4 regions of the Enterobacter chinensis genome follow, and region 2 is predicted to be linked to each of the others. Evidence: predicted binding sites of a transcription regulator. Region 2 holds the regulator's gene; each other region holds the start of a gene.

Region 1 (4,466 bases), on a different contig from region 2:
CGCAGGACAAAAATCAGGATCAGGACAATAAAGGGCAGCAGGAGCGCTTCGCGCGGAATGTTCTCCATGATCATGTGATTAAGAATGCGGGCCAGCAGCCATGCCTGGGCAACAATCAACAGACCGCTGACGAATCCCAGGAGACGGGAAATCGTAAGCCAGCGGCGGGAAATAACGCTTTGCTGTTTCAGCCAGCGTGTTAACTCTTGTTGACGGGTTTTTTCCATTGCGTACTTTGCAGGTGACGTTATTAGAAATTGGGCAGCGCAATGTTACAACGGGGAGACAATAAAGGCGACTTATCGCCGCCTTTATTTACGTTTGTTACTGACTTGTAAAGATTATTTACTTTGTTCAGCCAGTCCATCGAGGTAGCGTTCAGCGTCCAGCGCGGCCATACAACCGGTGCCAGCAGAGGTAATCGCCTGGCGGTAAATGTGGTCCATCACGTCGCCGGCTGCGAACACGCCCGGGATGCTGGTCTGGGTTGCGTTACCGTGAATGCCGGATTGCACTTTGATGTAGCCGTTTTCCAGCTCCAGCTGACCGTCGAAGATAGCGGTGTTCGGGCTGTGGCCGATCGCCACAAACAGGCCCGCCACGTCCAGCGTTTCGACGTTATCGGTGTTCTGAGTATCACGAATACGCAGACCGGCAACGCCCATCTGGTCGCCCGTTACTTCTTCGAGGGTGCGGTTGGTGTGCAGCACGATGTTGCCGCTTGCCACTTTATCCATCAGACGTTTGATCAGGATCTTCTCCGCGCGGAAGGTATCGCGACGGTGGATCAGGTGCACTTCTGAGGCAATGTTCGCCAGATACAGCGCTTCTTCGACTGCTGTGTTGCCGCCGCCGATGACCGCGACCTTCTGATTACGGTAGAAGAAACCGTCACAGGTTGCGCAGGCTGAGACGCCGCGACCTTTGAACGCTTCTTCAGATGGCAGACCGAGGTAACGGGCAGAGGCACCGGTGGCGATGATCAGCGCGTCACAAGTGTATTCGCCGCTGTCACCCGTCAGGCGGAATGGACGGTTCTGCAGATCGACCTTGTTAATGTGATCGAACAGAATTTCGGTTTCGAATTTAGCGGCATGCTCGTGCATGCGTTCCATCAGTAGCGGCCCGGTGAGGTCGTTCGGGTCGCCTGGCCAGTTTTCCACTTCGGTGGTGGTGGTCAGCTGACCGCCTTTTTCCATGCCGGTGATTAATACCGGTTGCAGGTTAGCGCGTGCAGCATAGACCGCTGCGGTATATCCCGCAGGTCCAGAACCAAGGATTAGCAGCTTACTGTGTTTGGCCGTGCCCATGAGATCCCCATTGTTGTTGGCAGACATTTGGCTGGATTGTAGGGAATTTGTTGTCGTAAAAAAAGAGCGCAGCAATTTTGTTATCAATCCGTGTAATAGCTACGGACGATGAATGACGCGCGATAGCATCAGGCTTTCTCCTGAAAATCGGTCGTTTGTAAGGCAATAAAATGAGGATTAATACCCTGCCGTAATGAATATCCGGCATGTTGTACTAAAAAACGATGTTTTGCTTTGACAATCCCCTGCGCTTTTGCGAAAACATTCAAGGAAGAAAAAAAACCGCGTTAACCGTATGCCGCATAGGCATGCACGTAAATGCCATTTTTACCGGGTCAGTGAAATCTACGCATGGCGTGGACAGACGCCATACGTGATGTCGGTGACTGCCTTCGGGCAACGGTCTTCTTACCAACAGAACCCGAATCCGCATCGCGTCTAATACAAAACCAGGCGATGCGATGACTAACGGGTACAGGCTCTGAACAGTGATGTGCACAGGGTCCAGGCAGGAGTAGGGAAGGAATACAGAGAGACAATAATAATGGTAGATAGCAAGAAGCGCCCTGGCAAAGATCTCGACCGTATCGATCGTAACATTCTTAATGAATTGCAAAAGGATGGGCGTATTTCCAACGTCGAGCTTTCAAAACGTGTGGGACTTTCCCCGACGCCGTGCCTTGAGCGTGTGCGCCGACTGGAAAGACAGGGTTTTATTCAGGGCTATACAGCTCTGCTGAACCCGCATTATCTGGATGCCTCACTTCTGGTATTTGTTGAGATTACTCTGAATCGTGGTGCGCCGGATGTGTTTGAGCAATTTAACTCCGCTGTACAAAAACTTGAAGAAATTCAAGAGTGTCACCTGGTTTCCGGTGATTTCGACTACCTGTTGAAAACCCGTGTACCTGATATGTCCGCCTACCGTAAGCTGCTGGGGGAAACCCTGCTGCGTCTGCCAGGCGTGAACGACACCCGTACGTATGTGGTGATGGAAGAGGTCAAACAAAGCAATCGTCTGGTTATTAAGACGCGCTAACACGGAACAGGTGCAAAATCAGCGTAGTTTGATTACACTCCTGTTAATCCATACAGCAACAGTGCCGGGGACTCCCGGCGCTGTTGTCCGTTTTAGCAAACAGGCAGGACATGCCTGATACCTGGAGAGCCTTTTTTGAGCCAGGAATACACTGAAGACAAAGAAGTCACACTATCGAAGCTAAGCAGCGGACGTCGTCTCCTCGAGGCTTTGCTGATTGTTATTGCCCTTTTTGCCGTCTGGCTGATGGCAGCCTTACTCAGTTTCAACCCCTCAGATCCCAGCTGGTCACAAACTGCATGGCATGAGCCTATCCATAATTTAGGCGGCGTACCCGGTGCCTGGCTTGCGGACACGCTGTTTTTCATTTTCGGTGTGATGGCTTACACCCTTCCGGTCATTATCATTGGCGGATGCTGGTTTGCGTGGCGTCATCGTCAGAACGATGATTACATCGACTATTTCGCGGTTTCGCTACGCCTGATTGGTGCACTGGCGCTGATCCTTACCTCATGTGGGCTGGCGGCGATCAATGCGGATGATATCTGGTACTTCGCTTCAGGCGGGGTGATCGGTAGCCTGTTGAGTTCTGCGCTGCAGCCGATGCTTCACAGCAGCGGCGGCACGCTGGCGCTGCTGTGCATCTGGGCGGCTGGGCTGACGTTATTCACCGGCTGGTCATGGGTGAGTATTGCCGAAAAAATTGGCAGTTTTATCCTCACCATCCTGACCTTCGCCAGCAACCGTACCCGTCGTGACGATACGTGGGTTGATGAAGATGAGTACGAAGATGAAGAAGACGATGCTCCTGTGCAGCGTCGCGAGTCTCGTCGTGCGCGTATTCTGCGCGGCGCGCTGGCGCGTCGTCAGCGTGTTGCCGAGAAATTTGCTAACCCGCTAGGCCGTAAAACCGATGCAGCGCTCTTCTCCGGTAAACGCATGGATGAAGACGAGCAGGTGGCGTACCGCGCTGCGGGCGCTGCAGTCGATCCTGACGATGTACTCTTCTCCGGTAGTCGGGCCACGCCTGGTGACTTTGACGAATACGATCCGCTGTTAAACGGCCACTCGGTCACCGAGCCGGTTGCAGCAGCCGCAGCCGCGACGACCGCAGCCCAGGCCTATGCCGCGCCTGTTGAAGCCGTGATGCCATCAGCACCAGTTTCACCGCCGGAATCCGTTATTCAGCAGCCTCAGGTTGACTGGCAGACTGCACCCGGTGTTCACACCCCGGAACCGGTTATTGCGCCTGAACCTGAAAGCTACATCCCTGTGCAGCAGGAGCAGTGGCAGCAGCCTTATCAGCCGCAGCAGCCTGCGTATGAACCGCAAGATTACCCGCACTATGAACAACCTGTGGCCCAACCTTATCAGGAGTATGTGCCTGAACCGGTTGAACCTGTTCAGCCTTATGTTGAGCCGCAGCCTGAACCTGAAATCGTGGAAGAGGTAAAACCTTCTCGTCCACCTATGTACTATTTTGAAGAAGTTGAAGAGCGTCGTGCGCGTGAACGCGAGCAGCTGGCGGCCTGGTATCAGCCTGTGCCTGAACCGGTGCAGGAGCCGGTTACGAAAGCGCCTTCTGTTTCCGTTCCACCAGTCGACCCGACGCCTGCAATTGCTCCCGTAGCGGAAAGCGTGAAGCAGGCTACTGCGGCCGCTGCCGTGGCTGCACCTGTCTTTAGCCTGGCAACAGGGGGGGCGCCACGTCCTCAGGTGAAGGAGGGGATTGGTCCGCAACTGCCTCGCCCTAACCGCGTTCGCGTTCCAACCCGCCGCGAGCTTGCCTCTTATGGTATCAAGCTGCCTTCCCAGCGTATGGCCGAAGAGAAAGCGCGCGAGCCAGAGTACGAAGATGACGCCGATGAAATGCAGCAAGACGAACTGGCCCGCCAGTTTGCTGCGCAGCAGAATCAACGCTACGGTGAGGAATATCAGCATGATGAGCCTGTGCCGGAAGACGAAGATGACGCGGCAGAAGCCGAATTAGCGCGTCAGTTTGCCGCTACCCAGCAGCAGCGCTATTCCGGTGAACAACCTGCTGGCGCAAATGCGTTCTCGCTGTCGGATTTTGAATTCTCGCCGATGAAAGATCTGGTGGATGATGGCCCGAGCGA
Region 2 (4,466 bases):
TTTGAACTGCTTCCAGTTGCCGCCGATTTCGTCTTTATTCATCATCGTGTCCTCTTAGTTAAGCGTCGGGTCGTAACGTCCGTTACGTTCTTTTCTGCTGGACGTAATGATTATTGTAGTTAAGGATTCGGCAGTTGGTTTCATATTCGGAATCTTTAACCGTCACGATATATCGTGACGCGAGGGGAACCAGGTATTGTTCCGCCAGTGGCGCCGCCAGATAAAAGCCAGCGATATCCCCCGCAGCGAGAGGAAGACGGCAAGGGCCAGCCATAAACCGTGGTTACCAAGCCACGGGAGCGTCAGCAGCGTCAGGCCAAACCCTGCCGCAGCGACAGCCATGCTGTTACGCATTTCGGCTCCGCGCGTCGCACCAATAAACATGCCGTCCAGGAGATAACACCAGACGCCGACCACCGGTAAAATCACCTGCCAGATAAGGTAATGGCTCGCCAGCTCGCGCAGTGAAGAAAGAGAGGTGAGTAACGCAACGATCTGCTGGCCAAAACAGGCGTAAACCAGACCAAACGCCAGCGCGACCAGTCCCGACTGACGGCAGGCTGCCCGCCACACATCCTGGAGCTGCCCGCTTTCGCGCGCACCGTATGCCTGTCCAGAATGCGCTTCAACCGCATAGGCAAAGCCGTCCAGTGCGTAGGCAGTAAAGGTCAGGAGCGTCATCAATACCGCGTTGACCGCGACAATTTCTGGCCCCAGCCGGGCCCCGAAAACCGTCAGCGCGCCGAAACAGAGTTGAAGAAGCAGCGAGCGCAGCATGATGTCACGGTTGAGCGCCAGCAGCTTACGGATATTCCCACGCCATGCGGTTTTAAGCAGCGCAAGGGAGATCCCGCGCATCGCCAGAACACGCCAGACCATCCACAGACCAATAATAAAGGTCCCGTATTCTGCAATCGCAGTCGCCAGTGCCGCACCCCGCACGTTCATGTGCAGACCCATCACCAGCCAGATATCCAGCACAATGTTGAGAAGGTTACCCACCACCAGCAGAATCACTGGCGCACGGGCATACTGTACGCCCAGAAGCCACCCCAGCAGGACCAGGTTTGCCAGCGAGGCGGGCGCGCTGAGCCAGCGGATTTCAAGGAAACGTCGCGCCTGCTCCAGTACCGCCTCGCTGCCGCCCACGATATGGAGCGCAAGGTCAATCAGGGGAGCGCGCAGTAAAACGATTAACGCACCCGCACCAAGCGCAAGTATCAGCGGCTGCACCAGCGCGCGAGCCAGACGCAACGGATCTTTTGCACCATAAGCCTGTGCGGTAAGTCCGGTGGTACTCATGCGCAAAAAGAGCAGCAACATAAACAGGAAGCTGGTTGCCGTCGCGCCAATGGCCACGCCGCCAAGATAAACAGGGGAATCAAGATGACCAATAACAGCAGTATCGACCAGACCCAGCAAGGGTACGGTGATGTTGGAGAAAATCATCGGCAGAGCAAGACGCCACAATGCCTTATCTGATGCCGTCAGCAGTGACATGAAAAATACCGGGAGCAGGAAATGAATCAGGCTACAGCGGAGCCGTAGCCTGTCAGGAAGAGATTAGAGCCATTCACCGTTGCGAATGACCCCAACCGCCAGTCCTTCGATAGAGAAATTATGCTCACGGAGATCCACCACAATCGGGGAGAACTCATTGTTTTCAGGCAACAACTGGACGGTGTTACCCTGTTTTTTAAGACGCTTGACGGTGACTTCGTCATCGATGCGTGCGACCACAACCTGGCCATTGCGCACATCCTGCGTTTTGTGAACCGCCAGCAGATCGCCGTCAAGAATGCCGATGTCTTTCATCGACATACCGCTTACGCGCAGCAGGAAATCAGCGCTCGGTTTGAACATGGCTGGATCGACCTGGTAGTGGCCTTCAATATGCTGCTGTGCCAGTAAAGGCTCACCTGCAGCAACACGCCCCACCAGCGGAATGCCCGTCTCTTCTTCCACCAGCAGGCGGATACCGCGGGACGCGCCCGAAACAATCTCAATCACGCCCTTACGCGCCAGCGCTTTCAGGTGTTCTTCGGCAGCATTCGGAGAACGGAAGCCCAGACGCTGAGCGATTTCCGCACGCGTGGGTGGCATACCCGTCTGGCCGATATGATCCCGGATGAGATCAAACACCTCTTGCTGCCTGGTCGTTAACGCTTTCATTCCGCCCCCTGGGTGTATATACAGTTATGCTGTGAGTATATACAGTCAAAGGCGATTTTGGAACCAAAAACTGCACAAAAAACCAGGGACTTAATTATTCCTCGAGGCTCATCGGAAATGTGACCAAAGCAGCGTGACCCAGGTGATAACGGCGGTGATAATCGCCAGCAACACGGCAGCAGAGCCCATGTCTTTTGCCCGGCCAGAGAGCTCGTGGAAATCAGAACCTATACGGTCAACAACAGCCTCAATAGCGCTATTAAGAATTTCCACTATCATCACCAGAAGCACGGAGCCGATCAGAAGAACGCGTGTTATCGCATCAATATCAAGGAAACAAGCGATAATCACCGCGATGATAGCGGCGACGCCTTCCTGGCGAAAGGCGGCTTCATTGATCCACGCGGCACGGAAACCTTTCCAGGAATAGCCGGCGGCTTTGATGATTCGGGTTAACCCAGTGGTATTATTGGCCATTAAAAGAACCTTTTATTGGAAATAGCGTCAGTAACTACAGGAGCAGCGCGTTTCGCTGCCGCCTTAAGTATGACGGGTAACAACAGAAATTTTGCGCGCTTTCTGTTATCCTTGCGCCGCAATTGCATTATTAACCAGAGGCTTTACATCGTTTATGTCCGGCTGGCCACGAATTTACTACAAATTACTTAATTTACCATTAAGCATCCTGGTAAAAAGCAAGTCTATCCCAGCAGAACCCGCGCTGGAATTGGGGCTCGATACGTCACGTCCTATTATGTACGTTTTGCCTTATAACTCGAAGGCAGACTTACTGACGCTTCGCGCCCAGTGTCTGGCGCATGATTTACCTGACCCGCTTGAACCGCTGGAAGTTGACGGCACTCTGCTGCCGCGCTACGTGTTCATTCATGGTGGACCTCGCGTGTTTACCTATTACACGCCAAAAGAAGAGTCCATCAAGCTGTTCCATGACTATCTGGACCTGCACCGCAGCAATCCTGACCTGGATGTGCAGATGGTGCCGGTATCGGTGATGTTTGGTCGCCGCCCGGGTCGTGAAAAAGGTGAAGAGAATCCACCTCTGCGCATGCTTAACGGCATCCAGAAGTTCTTCGCGGTCTCCTGGCTGGGACGCGACAGCTTTGTGCGCTTCTCTCCTTCCGTTTCGCTGCGTCGAATGGCGGACGAGCATGGCACCGACAAGATCATCGCGCAAAAACTGGCGCGCGTGGCGCGTATGCACTTCGCTCGTCAGCGTCTGGCTGCCGTTGGGCCGCGTCTCCCGGCGCGTCAGGATCTGTTCAACAAGCTGTTGGCTTCCAAAGCGATTGCCCGCGCCGTTGAAGACGAAGCGCGCAGCAAGAAAATTTCACATGAGAAAGCGCAGCAGAACGCCATTGCGCTGATGGAAGAGATCGCAGCGAACTTCTCTTACGAGATGATTCGCCTTTCCGATCGTATTCTCGGCTTTACCTGGAACCGCCTCTACCAGGGCATCAACGTTCATAACGCCGAGCGTGTACGCCAGCTGGCGCATGACGGTCATGAAATTGTCTATGTTCCCTGCCACCGCAGCCACATGGACTACCTGCTTCTTTCTTATGTGCTCTATCACCAGGGGCTGGTACCGCCGCACATCGCTGCCGGCATCAACCTGAATTTCTGGCCAGCAGGTCCGATTTTCCGCCGCCTGGGCGCCTTTTTTATCCGTCGTACCTTCAAGGGCAACAAGCTCTACTCCACCGTTTTCCGTGAGTATCTGGGCGAGCTGTTCAGCCGCGGCTATTCCGTTGAGTACTTCGTCGAGGGCGGTCGTTCACGTACCGGACGTCTGCTCGATCCGAAGACCGGCACGCTGTCGATGACCATTCAGGCCATGCTGCGCGGCGGGACTCGTCCTATCACGCTGGTGCCAATCTACATTGGCTATGAGCATGTGATGGAAGTGGGTACTTACGCGAAAGAGCTGCGTGGGGCGACCAAAGAGAAAGAGAGCCTGCCGCAGATGCTGCGTGGCTTGAGTAAGTTACGCAACCTGGGCCAGGGCTACGTGAACTTTGGCGAGCCGATGCCGCTGATGACGTATCTGAACCATCACGTACCGGAGTGGCGCGAGTCCATCGATCCTATCGAAGCGATTCGTCCGGCCTGGCTGACGCCAACGGTTAACGGCATTGCGTCCGAGCTGATGGTGCGCATTAACAACGCCGGTGCGGCTAACGCCATGAACCTGTGCTGTACGGCGCTTCTGGCTTCGCGTCAGCGCTCGCTGACCCGTGAACAGCTCACAGAGCAGCTGGATTGCTATCTGGATA
Region 3 (4,466 bases), on a different contig from region 2:
TCTCTTCCACTTCACGGCCCGCACGTTCGATCAGTCGACGTGACTCGTCGATCTCATCAATGCTGGTGACCATCGGCAGTAAGATGCTGAGATTGCCCGTCGCCGCGTTGGCGCGCAGCATGGCGCGCACCTGGATCAGGAAGATCTCAGGCTGATCGAGCGTAATGCGGATCCCACGCCAGCCCAGACACGGGTTTTCTTCGCTGATCGGCATATAGGGCAGCTGTTTATCTGCCCCGACGTCAAGGGTACGCAAGGTGACAGGTTTGTCGTTAAACATCTGCAGCATTCCCTGATACTGCGCCACCTGCTCCTCTTCGGAGGGAAAACCGCTCTGCAGCATGAACGGGATTTCTGTACGGTATAAGCCTATACCGTCAATGCGGCTGCCGAGCTTTTCTTCGTGCTCGGGGCTTAAACCGGCATTGAGCATGACTTTGATCCGCTCACCGCTCTTAAGCTGTGCGGGCAGGTTAACGTCATCTTCTGCCAGCTTGCTTAATTCATTCTCTTCGCTGATAAGACGCTGGTATTCCTGGAGCAGAACCGGCTCAGGATCGACCAACAGCTCACCGCGGTAGCCGTCGACCACCAGCGTACGGCGATGCAGTACCGACGGCTGGATATCCGCCCCCATAACGGTGGGAATACCCAGCGCGCGCACCATAATGGCGGCATGTGAGTTGGCTGCACCATCGCGCACCACGACACCGGCCAGCCTGTCCTGAGGCAGTTCAGCCAGCGTCGTTGCTGAGAGTTCGTCTGCGACCAGAACAAACCGTTTTGGCCAGGCATTCGCCCCCTGAATGGTGTCATCAAGGTGGAACAGCAGGCGTTGTCCGAGGGCCCGCAGGTCCCCTGCCCGCTCTTTCAGGTAACCATCGGTCAGCGCCGCGAATTGGTCGGCAAATTTTTCGATAACCTTCTTAACCGCCCACTCCGCGACCGAGCCTTTATCCACTTCTGCAAAAAGCTCACGGCGCAGACGCGCATCAGAGAGCAGGTGCGAATAAAGGTCGAAGATGGCCGCCGTCTCTTTTTGCGCGCCTGCGGCAAAACGCTTGCTGTAACGACGAAATTCATTCGCCGCCTCTTCCAGCGCGGCGGTAAGGCGCTCGCGCTCAAGCGCTTCATCAAGCGTAGAGGCTTCGTAAACCTGCTCCATTAACGGCAGCGTGGCGTCCATCCAGCCTTCGGCAATCGCCACGCCTGGCGATGCCGGAAGGGCACGAATGCGCGTATGGCGGTACTGGCCAAAAAGCGCGGCAAGCTGAGACTGGGAGAGGATCGCCGCCATCTGCGTGGCCAGCGTCACGAGGAAAGACTCTTCGCTTTCATCGTACTGACGTAGCTCACGCTGCTGGACAACCAACACGCCGAGCAACTGGCGACGCTGGATAATCGGCACGCCAAGGAAAGCGCGGAAGCGCTCTTCTTTTACGGAAGGGATGTATTTAAAGCTGGGATGTTTTTGCGCGTCAGCAAGGTTGATAGGTTCAGCCAGCCGTCCAACCAGGCCCACAATACCTTCGTCAAATGCGAGCGTGACGGTGCGTCCACGTGGTTTTTTCAACCCACGGGTTGCCATCAGGTAATAGCAGCGCCGATCGTGGTCGGCCAGATATACCGAACAGACCTCGGTCTCCATAGCAAGACAGATGTCAGTGACCAGAATATTCAGCGCCTCGTTCAGACGCGGAGCACTGGCCACCTTCTCGACTATTTCTCGCAAGCGGGTGAGCATGATTTGCGTAGCTTAACCTCTTTTACGTCGCCAGGCAGGTGTGCTCTGCGGCTTAGGCGGGATCTCCTGAAGCTGCATCACCACACTTGCAAACTCTTTCATCACCCTACGGTAAACATCGCGTTTAAATGACACGACCTGACGAACAGGATACCAATAGCTAACCCAGCGCCAGCCATCAAACTCCGGCGTACTGCTGGTTTGCATATTGATGTCTGAATCGTTGCCCACCAACTGCAACAGAAACCACTTCTGTTTCTGGCCGATACAAACCGGCTTTGTGTCCCAACGCACCAAACGTTTCGGTAACTTGTAACGCAACCAGTTGCGGGTCGAAGCCAGGATGCGAACATCTTTACGGCTTAAACCGACCTCTTCAAAAAGCTCCCGGTACATCGCTTGTTCTGGGGACTCTCCCGGATTGATCCCGCCTTGCGGGAACTGCCAGGAGTGCTGACCATATCGCCGGGCCCACATTACCTGGCCCTGACGATTACAAATTACTATTCCTACGTTCGGGCGGTAGCCATCGTCATCAATCACCGGACTACCCCAAACTAAACCTTATATATGAATGATTGTTTCACACTACAGGGAGGCGGTAAACCACTCTCTTACAGGGCTGCAACCTAATAACATTTGAATAACTCACAAATAAGTGCTGAGTTATGAACAGATGAGCGACAGTGAAGGGAATTTTATTCACCTTTTCTGTGGATATAGTTGTGAAGAAGTGTCTAATTACCGATGAACAACCTTCATCACCGCCTGACTCCCTCTTAAATCATATTTATGTAAAACCATTATTTTCATATAGTTATACACGTTTTCATCTACAAAAATCAGAATAGCGTGACGATCATCACATCAGGGATCGTCGTGCTGATGAAAGATCGAACAGCGTCGGTTTTATCCACAGATTGTGCCAATAAGTTAGTCACAATTTGTCTGAAAATTCGATTTTCATCGCACGTCAAGGCTGTAAATTGAAACAGTAGTCAGGGTTATACCCAGTTATCCCATTTTTCTGTGGATAACATGGTGTAAGATCCTGTTCATTGTCAGTGACCAGATTTGAACAACCCGTTTTCTGACGCGAGTGAAACGATTTCAAGCCGATAAAAAATCCTATAAATCATAGAGATGTCATATTGGTACAGAAAAAGTTAAACTCCATCCACAGGGGACAAATTCTTCGTTTATTTTTTAATCAAAAGGTTACCTCCATGCATCCGCTTACACCCTTGCTCTTACCTCCCTCTAGCGAGAACCTGTTGCTACAGCAGGCACAGCGCCTGGCAGGCTTTTCGCTTGGCGAGCTGGCGGCAATAGCGGGGCTTCAGATCCCGAAGGATCTGAAACGGGATAAAGGCTGGATCGGCATGCTGCTTGAGTTGTGGCTGGGTGCCAGCGCAGGGAGCAAACCTGAGCAAGATTTTGCCGCTCTTGGCGTAGAGTTAAAAACCATTCCTGTAGACCGCCAGGGGAAGCCCCTTGAAACCACCTTCGTCTGTGTTGCGCCATTAACCGGCAATACTGGCGTGACCTGGGAAACCAGCCACGTTCGCCACAAGCTAAAGCGCGTCCTGTGGGTACCGGTTGAAGGTGAGCGTCAGATCCCGCTGGCTGACCGCCGCGTTGGCGCACCGCTGCTTTGGAGTCCGAACGACGATGAGGAACATCAGCTGCGTCTGGACTGGGAAGAACTGATGGACATGATTGTTCTTGGGCAGGTTGAGCGCATCACCGCCCGACACGGAGAAGTGTTACAGCTGCGCCCAAAAGCGGCCAATAGCAAAGCGCTCACCGAGGCAATCGGTGCACAGGGCGAGCCAATACTGACCTTGCCGCGCGGTTTTTATCTCAAAAAGAATTTCACCGGCGCGCTTCTTGCCCGCCATTTTCTCTTAAAAACATAGTTTTTTACTTATTTTGCGAGCTCTCAAACATAATCACCTGGTTTTTAAGATTTTACCGCTTTCTCCTCTTGCTATATCGGGTTAAAACTAGACTATGATTTGATACGAGCCAGATGAGGACGATAACGATGAAAAAATGGGCAGTGTTAGTTTCAGCAGTCGGTTTAGCATTTGCCGTATCGGGCTGTAGTAGCGATTACGTCATGGCGACAAAAGATGGTCGAATGATCCTGACTGACGGTAAACCCGAAGTCGATGATGATACCGGTCTGGTCAGCTACCGCGACCAGGAAGGCAATAAAATGCAGATCAATCGCGACGAAGTGTCGCAAATTATCGAGCGATAATCAGAGAGAGGTCAGTAGCTTGCTGGCCTTTTTGATTTTTTTCTTCCCCTTTTGCTTCCCCTCTGCCATGTTTATATTCCTTTGTCGGGTACACCCTGACGCGGTCTATATGTCTTATGAGGAAGCCGGCTATGCATTATCACCGTATCCCCCACAGCGCACTGGAAATAAGCCAACTGGGGTTGGGCACGATGACATTTGGTGAACAAAACAGCGAAGCCGATGCCCATGCTCAACTCGATTATGCCGTCAGCCAGGGCATTAACCTGATTGATGTCGCAGAGATGTACCCTGTTCCGCCACGTCCGGAAACGCAGGGACTTACCGAAACCTACGTCGGTAACTGGCTGGCAAAACACGGTAACCGTGAAAAGCTGGTGATTGCCTCAAAAGTCAGTGGTCCCGCGCGCAACAACGATACCGGGATCCGTCCGAACCAAGTCCTCGATCGCAAGA
Region 4 (4,466 bases), on a different contig from region 2:
CGTTGGGTTCCTGCGTGAGCTCATTGGCAGCGGCAAGCTGTTTGGCATCACGGTGCTGGACACGGTGCAGAACGGCGGCTGGTATCTGCCAAACGGGCTGTTCCTGCTGGCCCCTAGCGCATTTTTCATTATCGGTTTGCTGATCTGGCTGATTCGTACGTTGAGACCAGAACAGCAGGAAAAGGAGTAACCGACGATGGCTCATTACCTGAGTTTGTTTGTGCGTGCGGTGTTTGTTGAAAACATGGCGCTCGCGTTTTTCCTCGGCATGTGTACGTTCCTTGCGGTTTCCAAAAAAGTGTCGACGGCATTTGGACTGGGCGTGGCGGTGACGGTCGTGCTCGGGCTCTCCGTTCCCATTAACAATCTGGTGTACAACTTTGTGCTGCGGGACGGCGCGCTGGTGGAAGGCGTTGATCTCAGCTTCCTGAACTTCATCACCTTTATCGGGGTGATCGCGGCGCTGGTCCAAATCCTTGAGATGATCCTTGATAGGTATTTCCCGTCGCTTTACAACGCGCTGGGGATCTTCCTGCCGCTGATCGCGGTGAACTGCGCCATCTTTGGCGGCGTTTCGTTTATGGTTCAGCGTGATTACAACTTCAGTGAATCCGTAGTCTACGGTTTCGGCTCCGGTATCGGCTGGATGCTGGCGATTGTCACTATGGCGGGGATCCGCGAAAAAATGAAATATGCCAACGTGCCTGCGGGTCTGCGTGGCTTAGGGATCACCTTTATCACCACCGGGTTGATGGCGCTGGGCTTTATGTCCTTCTCCGGTGTGCAGCTATAAGGGCTAACAGATGGAAATTATCCTTGGCGTGGTGATGTTCACGCTAATTGTACTGGTGCTGTCAGGGCTCATTCTGGCGGCGCGCGCGAAGCTGGTGAATTCCGGCGACGTGGTGATTGATATTAACGACGAGCCGCAGAATCAGATCCGCACGCCGGCGGGGGATAAACTGCTCAACACGCTCTCCGGCAACGGCATTTTTGTCTCCTCAGCCTGCGGCGGCGGCGGCTCCTGCGGGCAGTGCCGCGTGACGGTAAAAGAGGGCGGTGGCGATATTCTGCCAACGGAGCTGGCGCATATCACAAAGCGTGAGGCAAAAGAGGGCTGCCGTCTGGCCTGCCAGGTCGCGGTGCGTCAGAACATGAAGATTGAGCTGCCGGAAGAGATCTTCGGCGTTAAAAAATGGGAGTGCGAGGTTATCTCTAATGATAACAAAGCCACCTTTATTAAAGAGCTGAAGCTGCGAGTACCGGAAGGGGAAGATGTCCCGTTCCGCGCCGGGGGATACATTCAGATTGAGTGTCCGGAGCACACTGTGGCGTATGCGGACTTTGACGTTCCGCAGGAGTACCGTGCCGACTGGGACAAGTTTAATATCTTCCGCTTTGTGTCGGAGGTGAAAGAGCCGACGCTGCGCGCTTACTCGATGGCCAACTATCCGGAAGAAAAGGGCATTATCATGCTCAACGTGCGTATCGCTACGCCACCACCGAATGTGCCGGACGCGCCGCCGGGGATTATGTCTTCTTATATCTGGTCGCTAAAACCGGGCGACAAAGTGACGATCTCCGGCCCGTTTGGGGAGTTCTTTGCGAAAGATACCGACGCGGAAATGGTCTTTATCGGCGGCGGTGCCGGTATGGCCCCGATGCGATCGCACATCTTTGACCAACTGAAGCGGCTTGGCAGCAAGCGTAAAATCAGCTTCTGGTACGGGGCGCGCTCGCTGCGTGAGATGTTCTATGATGATGAATTCGAACAGCTGGCGCGTGAAAACCCGAACTTTACCTTCCATGTGGCGCTCTCCGATCCGCAGCCGGAAGATAACTGGACCGGTTACACGGGGTTCATCCATAACGTGCTGTATGAAAACTACCTCAAACATCATGCCGCTCCGGAAGATTGCGAATTCTATATGTGTGGTCCACCGATGATGAACGCCGCCGTGATTAAGATGTTGAAAGATCTTGGTGTCGAAGATGAGAACATCATGCTCGATGACTTTGGAGGCTGACGATGCTGACGTTTCTGGCAACCTTTGTGGTTTTTGTGCTTGTCATCTTCGGTATGTCGTTAGGCTGGATCGTTAAGCGTAAAAGCATACAGGGCAGCTGCGGCGGGATATCCTCCATTGGGATGGAGAAGGTGTGCGACTGCCCGGAACCGTGCGATGCCCGTAAAAAACGCATGGCGCGCGAGCAGCAGCGCATTATTTAGTCTGGTAGGTCGGGTAAGGCGAAGCCGCCACCCGACAATTCTCACGCACACTTCTCAACCCTCATTTGTTTACTGTATACTTATCCAGTAATGAGTGAGGGCTTACTATGCGCAAAATTATCCATGTTGATATGGACTGCTTTTTTGCCGCAGTGGAGATGCGTGACAACCCGGCGCTGCGGGATATTCCCATCGCCATTGGCGGCAGCCGCGTGCAGCGGGGGGTCATCAGCACCGCAAACTACCCTGCGCGCAAATTTGGCGTGCGCAGCGCCATGCCCACGGCGATGGCCTTAAAGCTCTGCCCTCATCTCACGCTCCTGCCAGGCCGGTTTGACGCTTATAAAGAAGCCTCGGTTCATATTCGCGAAATCTTCTCCCGCTATACCTCTCTGATAGAGCCACTATCGCTGGACGAAGCCTATCTGGATGTGACCGACAGCGTGCATTGTCACGGCTCCGCTACGCTAATGGCTCAGGAGATCCGCCAGACGATTTTCAACGAGCTGAATCTGACCGCATCGGCGGGCGTGGCACCCGTTAAATTCCTCGCCAAAATTGCCTCCGATTTGAATAAGCCCAACGGCCAGTACGTCATCACGCCGGAAGAAGTACCTGCATTTTTAAAAACGCTGCCGCTCGGCAAAATCCCCGGGGTGGGAAAAGTCTCCGCCGCAAAGCTGGAAAGCATGGGATTACGCACCTGCGAAGATGTGCAGAGAAGCGATCTCGCTATGCTGCTCAAACGCTTTGGCAAGTTTGGCCGCGTGCTGTGGGAGCGCAGCCAGGGGATTGACGACCGTGACGTCAACAACGAGCGTCTGCGTAAATCCGTCGGAGTGGAACGCACGCTGATTGAAGATATTCACGACTGGCCGGAGTGCGAAACCATTATCACGGAACAGCTCTATCCTGAGCTGGAGCGACGCCTGGCAAAGGTAAAACCGGACCTGCTGATCGCGCGTCAGGGCATCAAGCTGAAGTTTAATGATTTCCAGCAGACCACGCAGGAGCACGTCTGGCCACGCCTGAATAAAGAAGATCTTATCGCTACCGCGAAAAAAGCGTGGGAAGAACGGCGGGGCGGGAGAGGGGTCAGGCTGGTGGGGTTGCACGTCACGTTGCTGGATCCGCAACTGGAACGACAGCTGGTATTAGGACTGTAGGTTGTATCCATCGTAGGCCCGGTAAGCGAAGCGCCACCGGGCATCAGACGGCGAATTACTTAGCAGGAATCGCTTTCAGCAGTTCAGTCAGCAGTGTCCAGTAATGGCCCACGCTTTCGATATGAACTTGCTCATCCGGCGAGTGCGGACCGGTAATGGTTGGCCCGATAGACACCATGTCCATGTCCGGATATGGTTTTTTGAACAGACCACATTCCAGACCCGCGTGGATAACCTGAATGTTCGGGGTGCTGTTGAACAGACGCTGGTAAGTTTCACGTACGAGTGCCATCACCGGAGAGCTTGCATCCGGCTGCCAGCCTGGGTAGCTGCCTTTAGCGGAGGTTTTTGCACCCGCCAGCGTACCCAGAGATTCAAGCATGCTCACCACATACTCTTTACCGCTGTCGATAAGCGAGCGGATCAGGCAGATGATTTCCGCGCTGTCGTCGCTCATGGTCACCACGCCCACGTTCAGAGAGGTTTCCACTACGCCTTTCGCCACGTCAGAGTTGCGGATCACGCCGTTTGGTGTCGCGTTCAGCAGCTGAACGAAGGTGTCACGGGACTGCGCGGTCAGCGCGGCTTTATCCGTGGAGACGGATTCCAGCACCACGGTCAGGTTCTTTTCTTTCGCTGACAGTTCGTTTTTCAGGATATCCAGGTACACGCTGGAAAGTTTTTTCAGCTCGTCCGCTTTTGCCGCCGGTACGGCCACGGTGGCGAATGCTTCACGTGGGATCGCGTTGCGCAGCGTACCGCCGTTGAAATCGACCAGACGCAGATCCAGCTCAGCCGCATGGCCTGCCAGGAAGCGTGCCAGCAGTTTATTGGCATTACCCAGGCCCAGGTGAATATCACCGCCGGAGTGACCGCCTTTCAGCCCTTTCAGCGTCAGCTTAAAGGTCTGGAAACCGGCTGGAATCGCTTCGCGTGACAGCGGCAGGGTAGAGATGAAATCAATCCCGCCCGCGCAGCCCATGTAGATTTCGCCTTCTTCTTCGGAGTCGGTGTTGATCAGAATATCCGCCTGCAGCCAGTTCGCCTGCAGACCGAATGCGCCGTCCATG

Evidence for each region. Region 2 encodes LexA, which represses DNA repair genes until DNA is damaged. Its sites were predicted from a motif close to TNCTGTATGTACATACAGNA; they were not measured.
Region 1: the regulator LexA is predicted to act here: its motif matches at 2,388-2,407, upstream of PYW49_RS06000 (DNA translocase FtsK 4TM domain-containing protein).
Region 3: the regulator LexA is predicted to act here: its motif matches at 2,722-2,741, upstream of mutH (DNA mismatch repair endonuclease MutH).
Region 4: the regulator LexA is predicted to act here: its motif matches at 2,301-2,320, upstream of dinB (DNA polymerase IV).

Annotation. Positions count from the first base shown of each region.
Region 1 covers NZ_JARDVI010000002.1:224,479-228,944, reverse strand. Annotated here, with positions in the region: gene cydD (heme ABC transporter permease/ATP-binding protein CydD) at 1-227, opposite strand, end outside; gene trxB (thioredoxin-disulfide reductase) at 342-1,310, opposite strand; gene lrp (leucine-responsive transcriptional regulator Lrp) at 1,855-2,349, shown strand; gene PYW49_RS06000 (DNA translocase FtsK 4TM domain-containing protein) at 2,485-4,466, shown strand, end outside.
Region 2 covers NZ_JARDVI010000009.1:64,600-69,065, reverse strand. Annotated here, with positions in the region: gene PYW49_RS21970 (CsbD family protein) at 1-42, opposite strand, end outside; gene dinF (MATE family efflux transporter DinF) at 163-1,500, opposite strand; gene lexA (transcriptional repressor LexA) at 1,564-2,172, opposite strand; gene PYW49_RS21955 (diacylglycerol kinase) at 2,281-2,649, opposite strand; gene plsB (glycerol-3-phosphate 1-O-acyltransferase PlsB) at 2,804-4,466, shown strand, end outside.
Region 3 covers NZ_JARDVI010000003.1:448,170-452,635, reverse strand. Annotated here, with positions in the region: gene ptsP (phosphoenolpyruvate--protein phosphotransferase) at 1-1,744, opposite strand, end outside; gene rppH (RNA pyrophosphohydrolase) at 1,757-2,287, opposite strand; gene mutH (DNA mismatch repair endonuclease MutH) at 2,971-3,663, shown strand; gene PYW49_RS11475 (YgdI/YgdR family lipoprotein) at 3,792-4,010, shown strand; gene PYW49_RS11470 (NADP(H)-dependent aldo-keto reductase) at 4,142-4,466, shown strand, end outside.
Region 4 covers NZ_JARDVI010000002.1:833,577-838,042, reverse strand. Annotated here, with positions in the region: gene PYW49_RS08960 (NADH:ubiquinone reductase (Na(+)-transporting) subunit D) at 1-190, shown strand, start outside; gene nqrE (NADH:ubiquinone reductase (Na(+)-transporting) subunit E) at 197-793, shown strand; gene nqrF (NADH:ubiquinone reductase (Na(+)-transporting) subunit F) at 804-2,027, shown strand; gene nqrM ((Na+)-NQR maturation NqrM) at 2,030-2,230, shown strand; gene dinB (DNA polymerase IV) at 2,338-3,396, shown strand; gene pepD (cytosol nonspecific dipeptidase) at 3,452-4,466, opposite strand, start outside.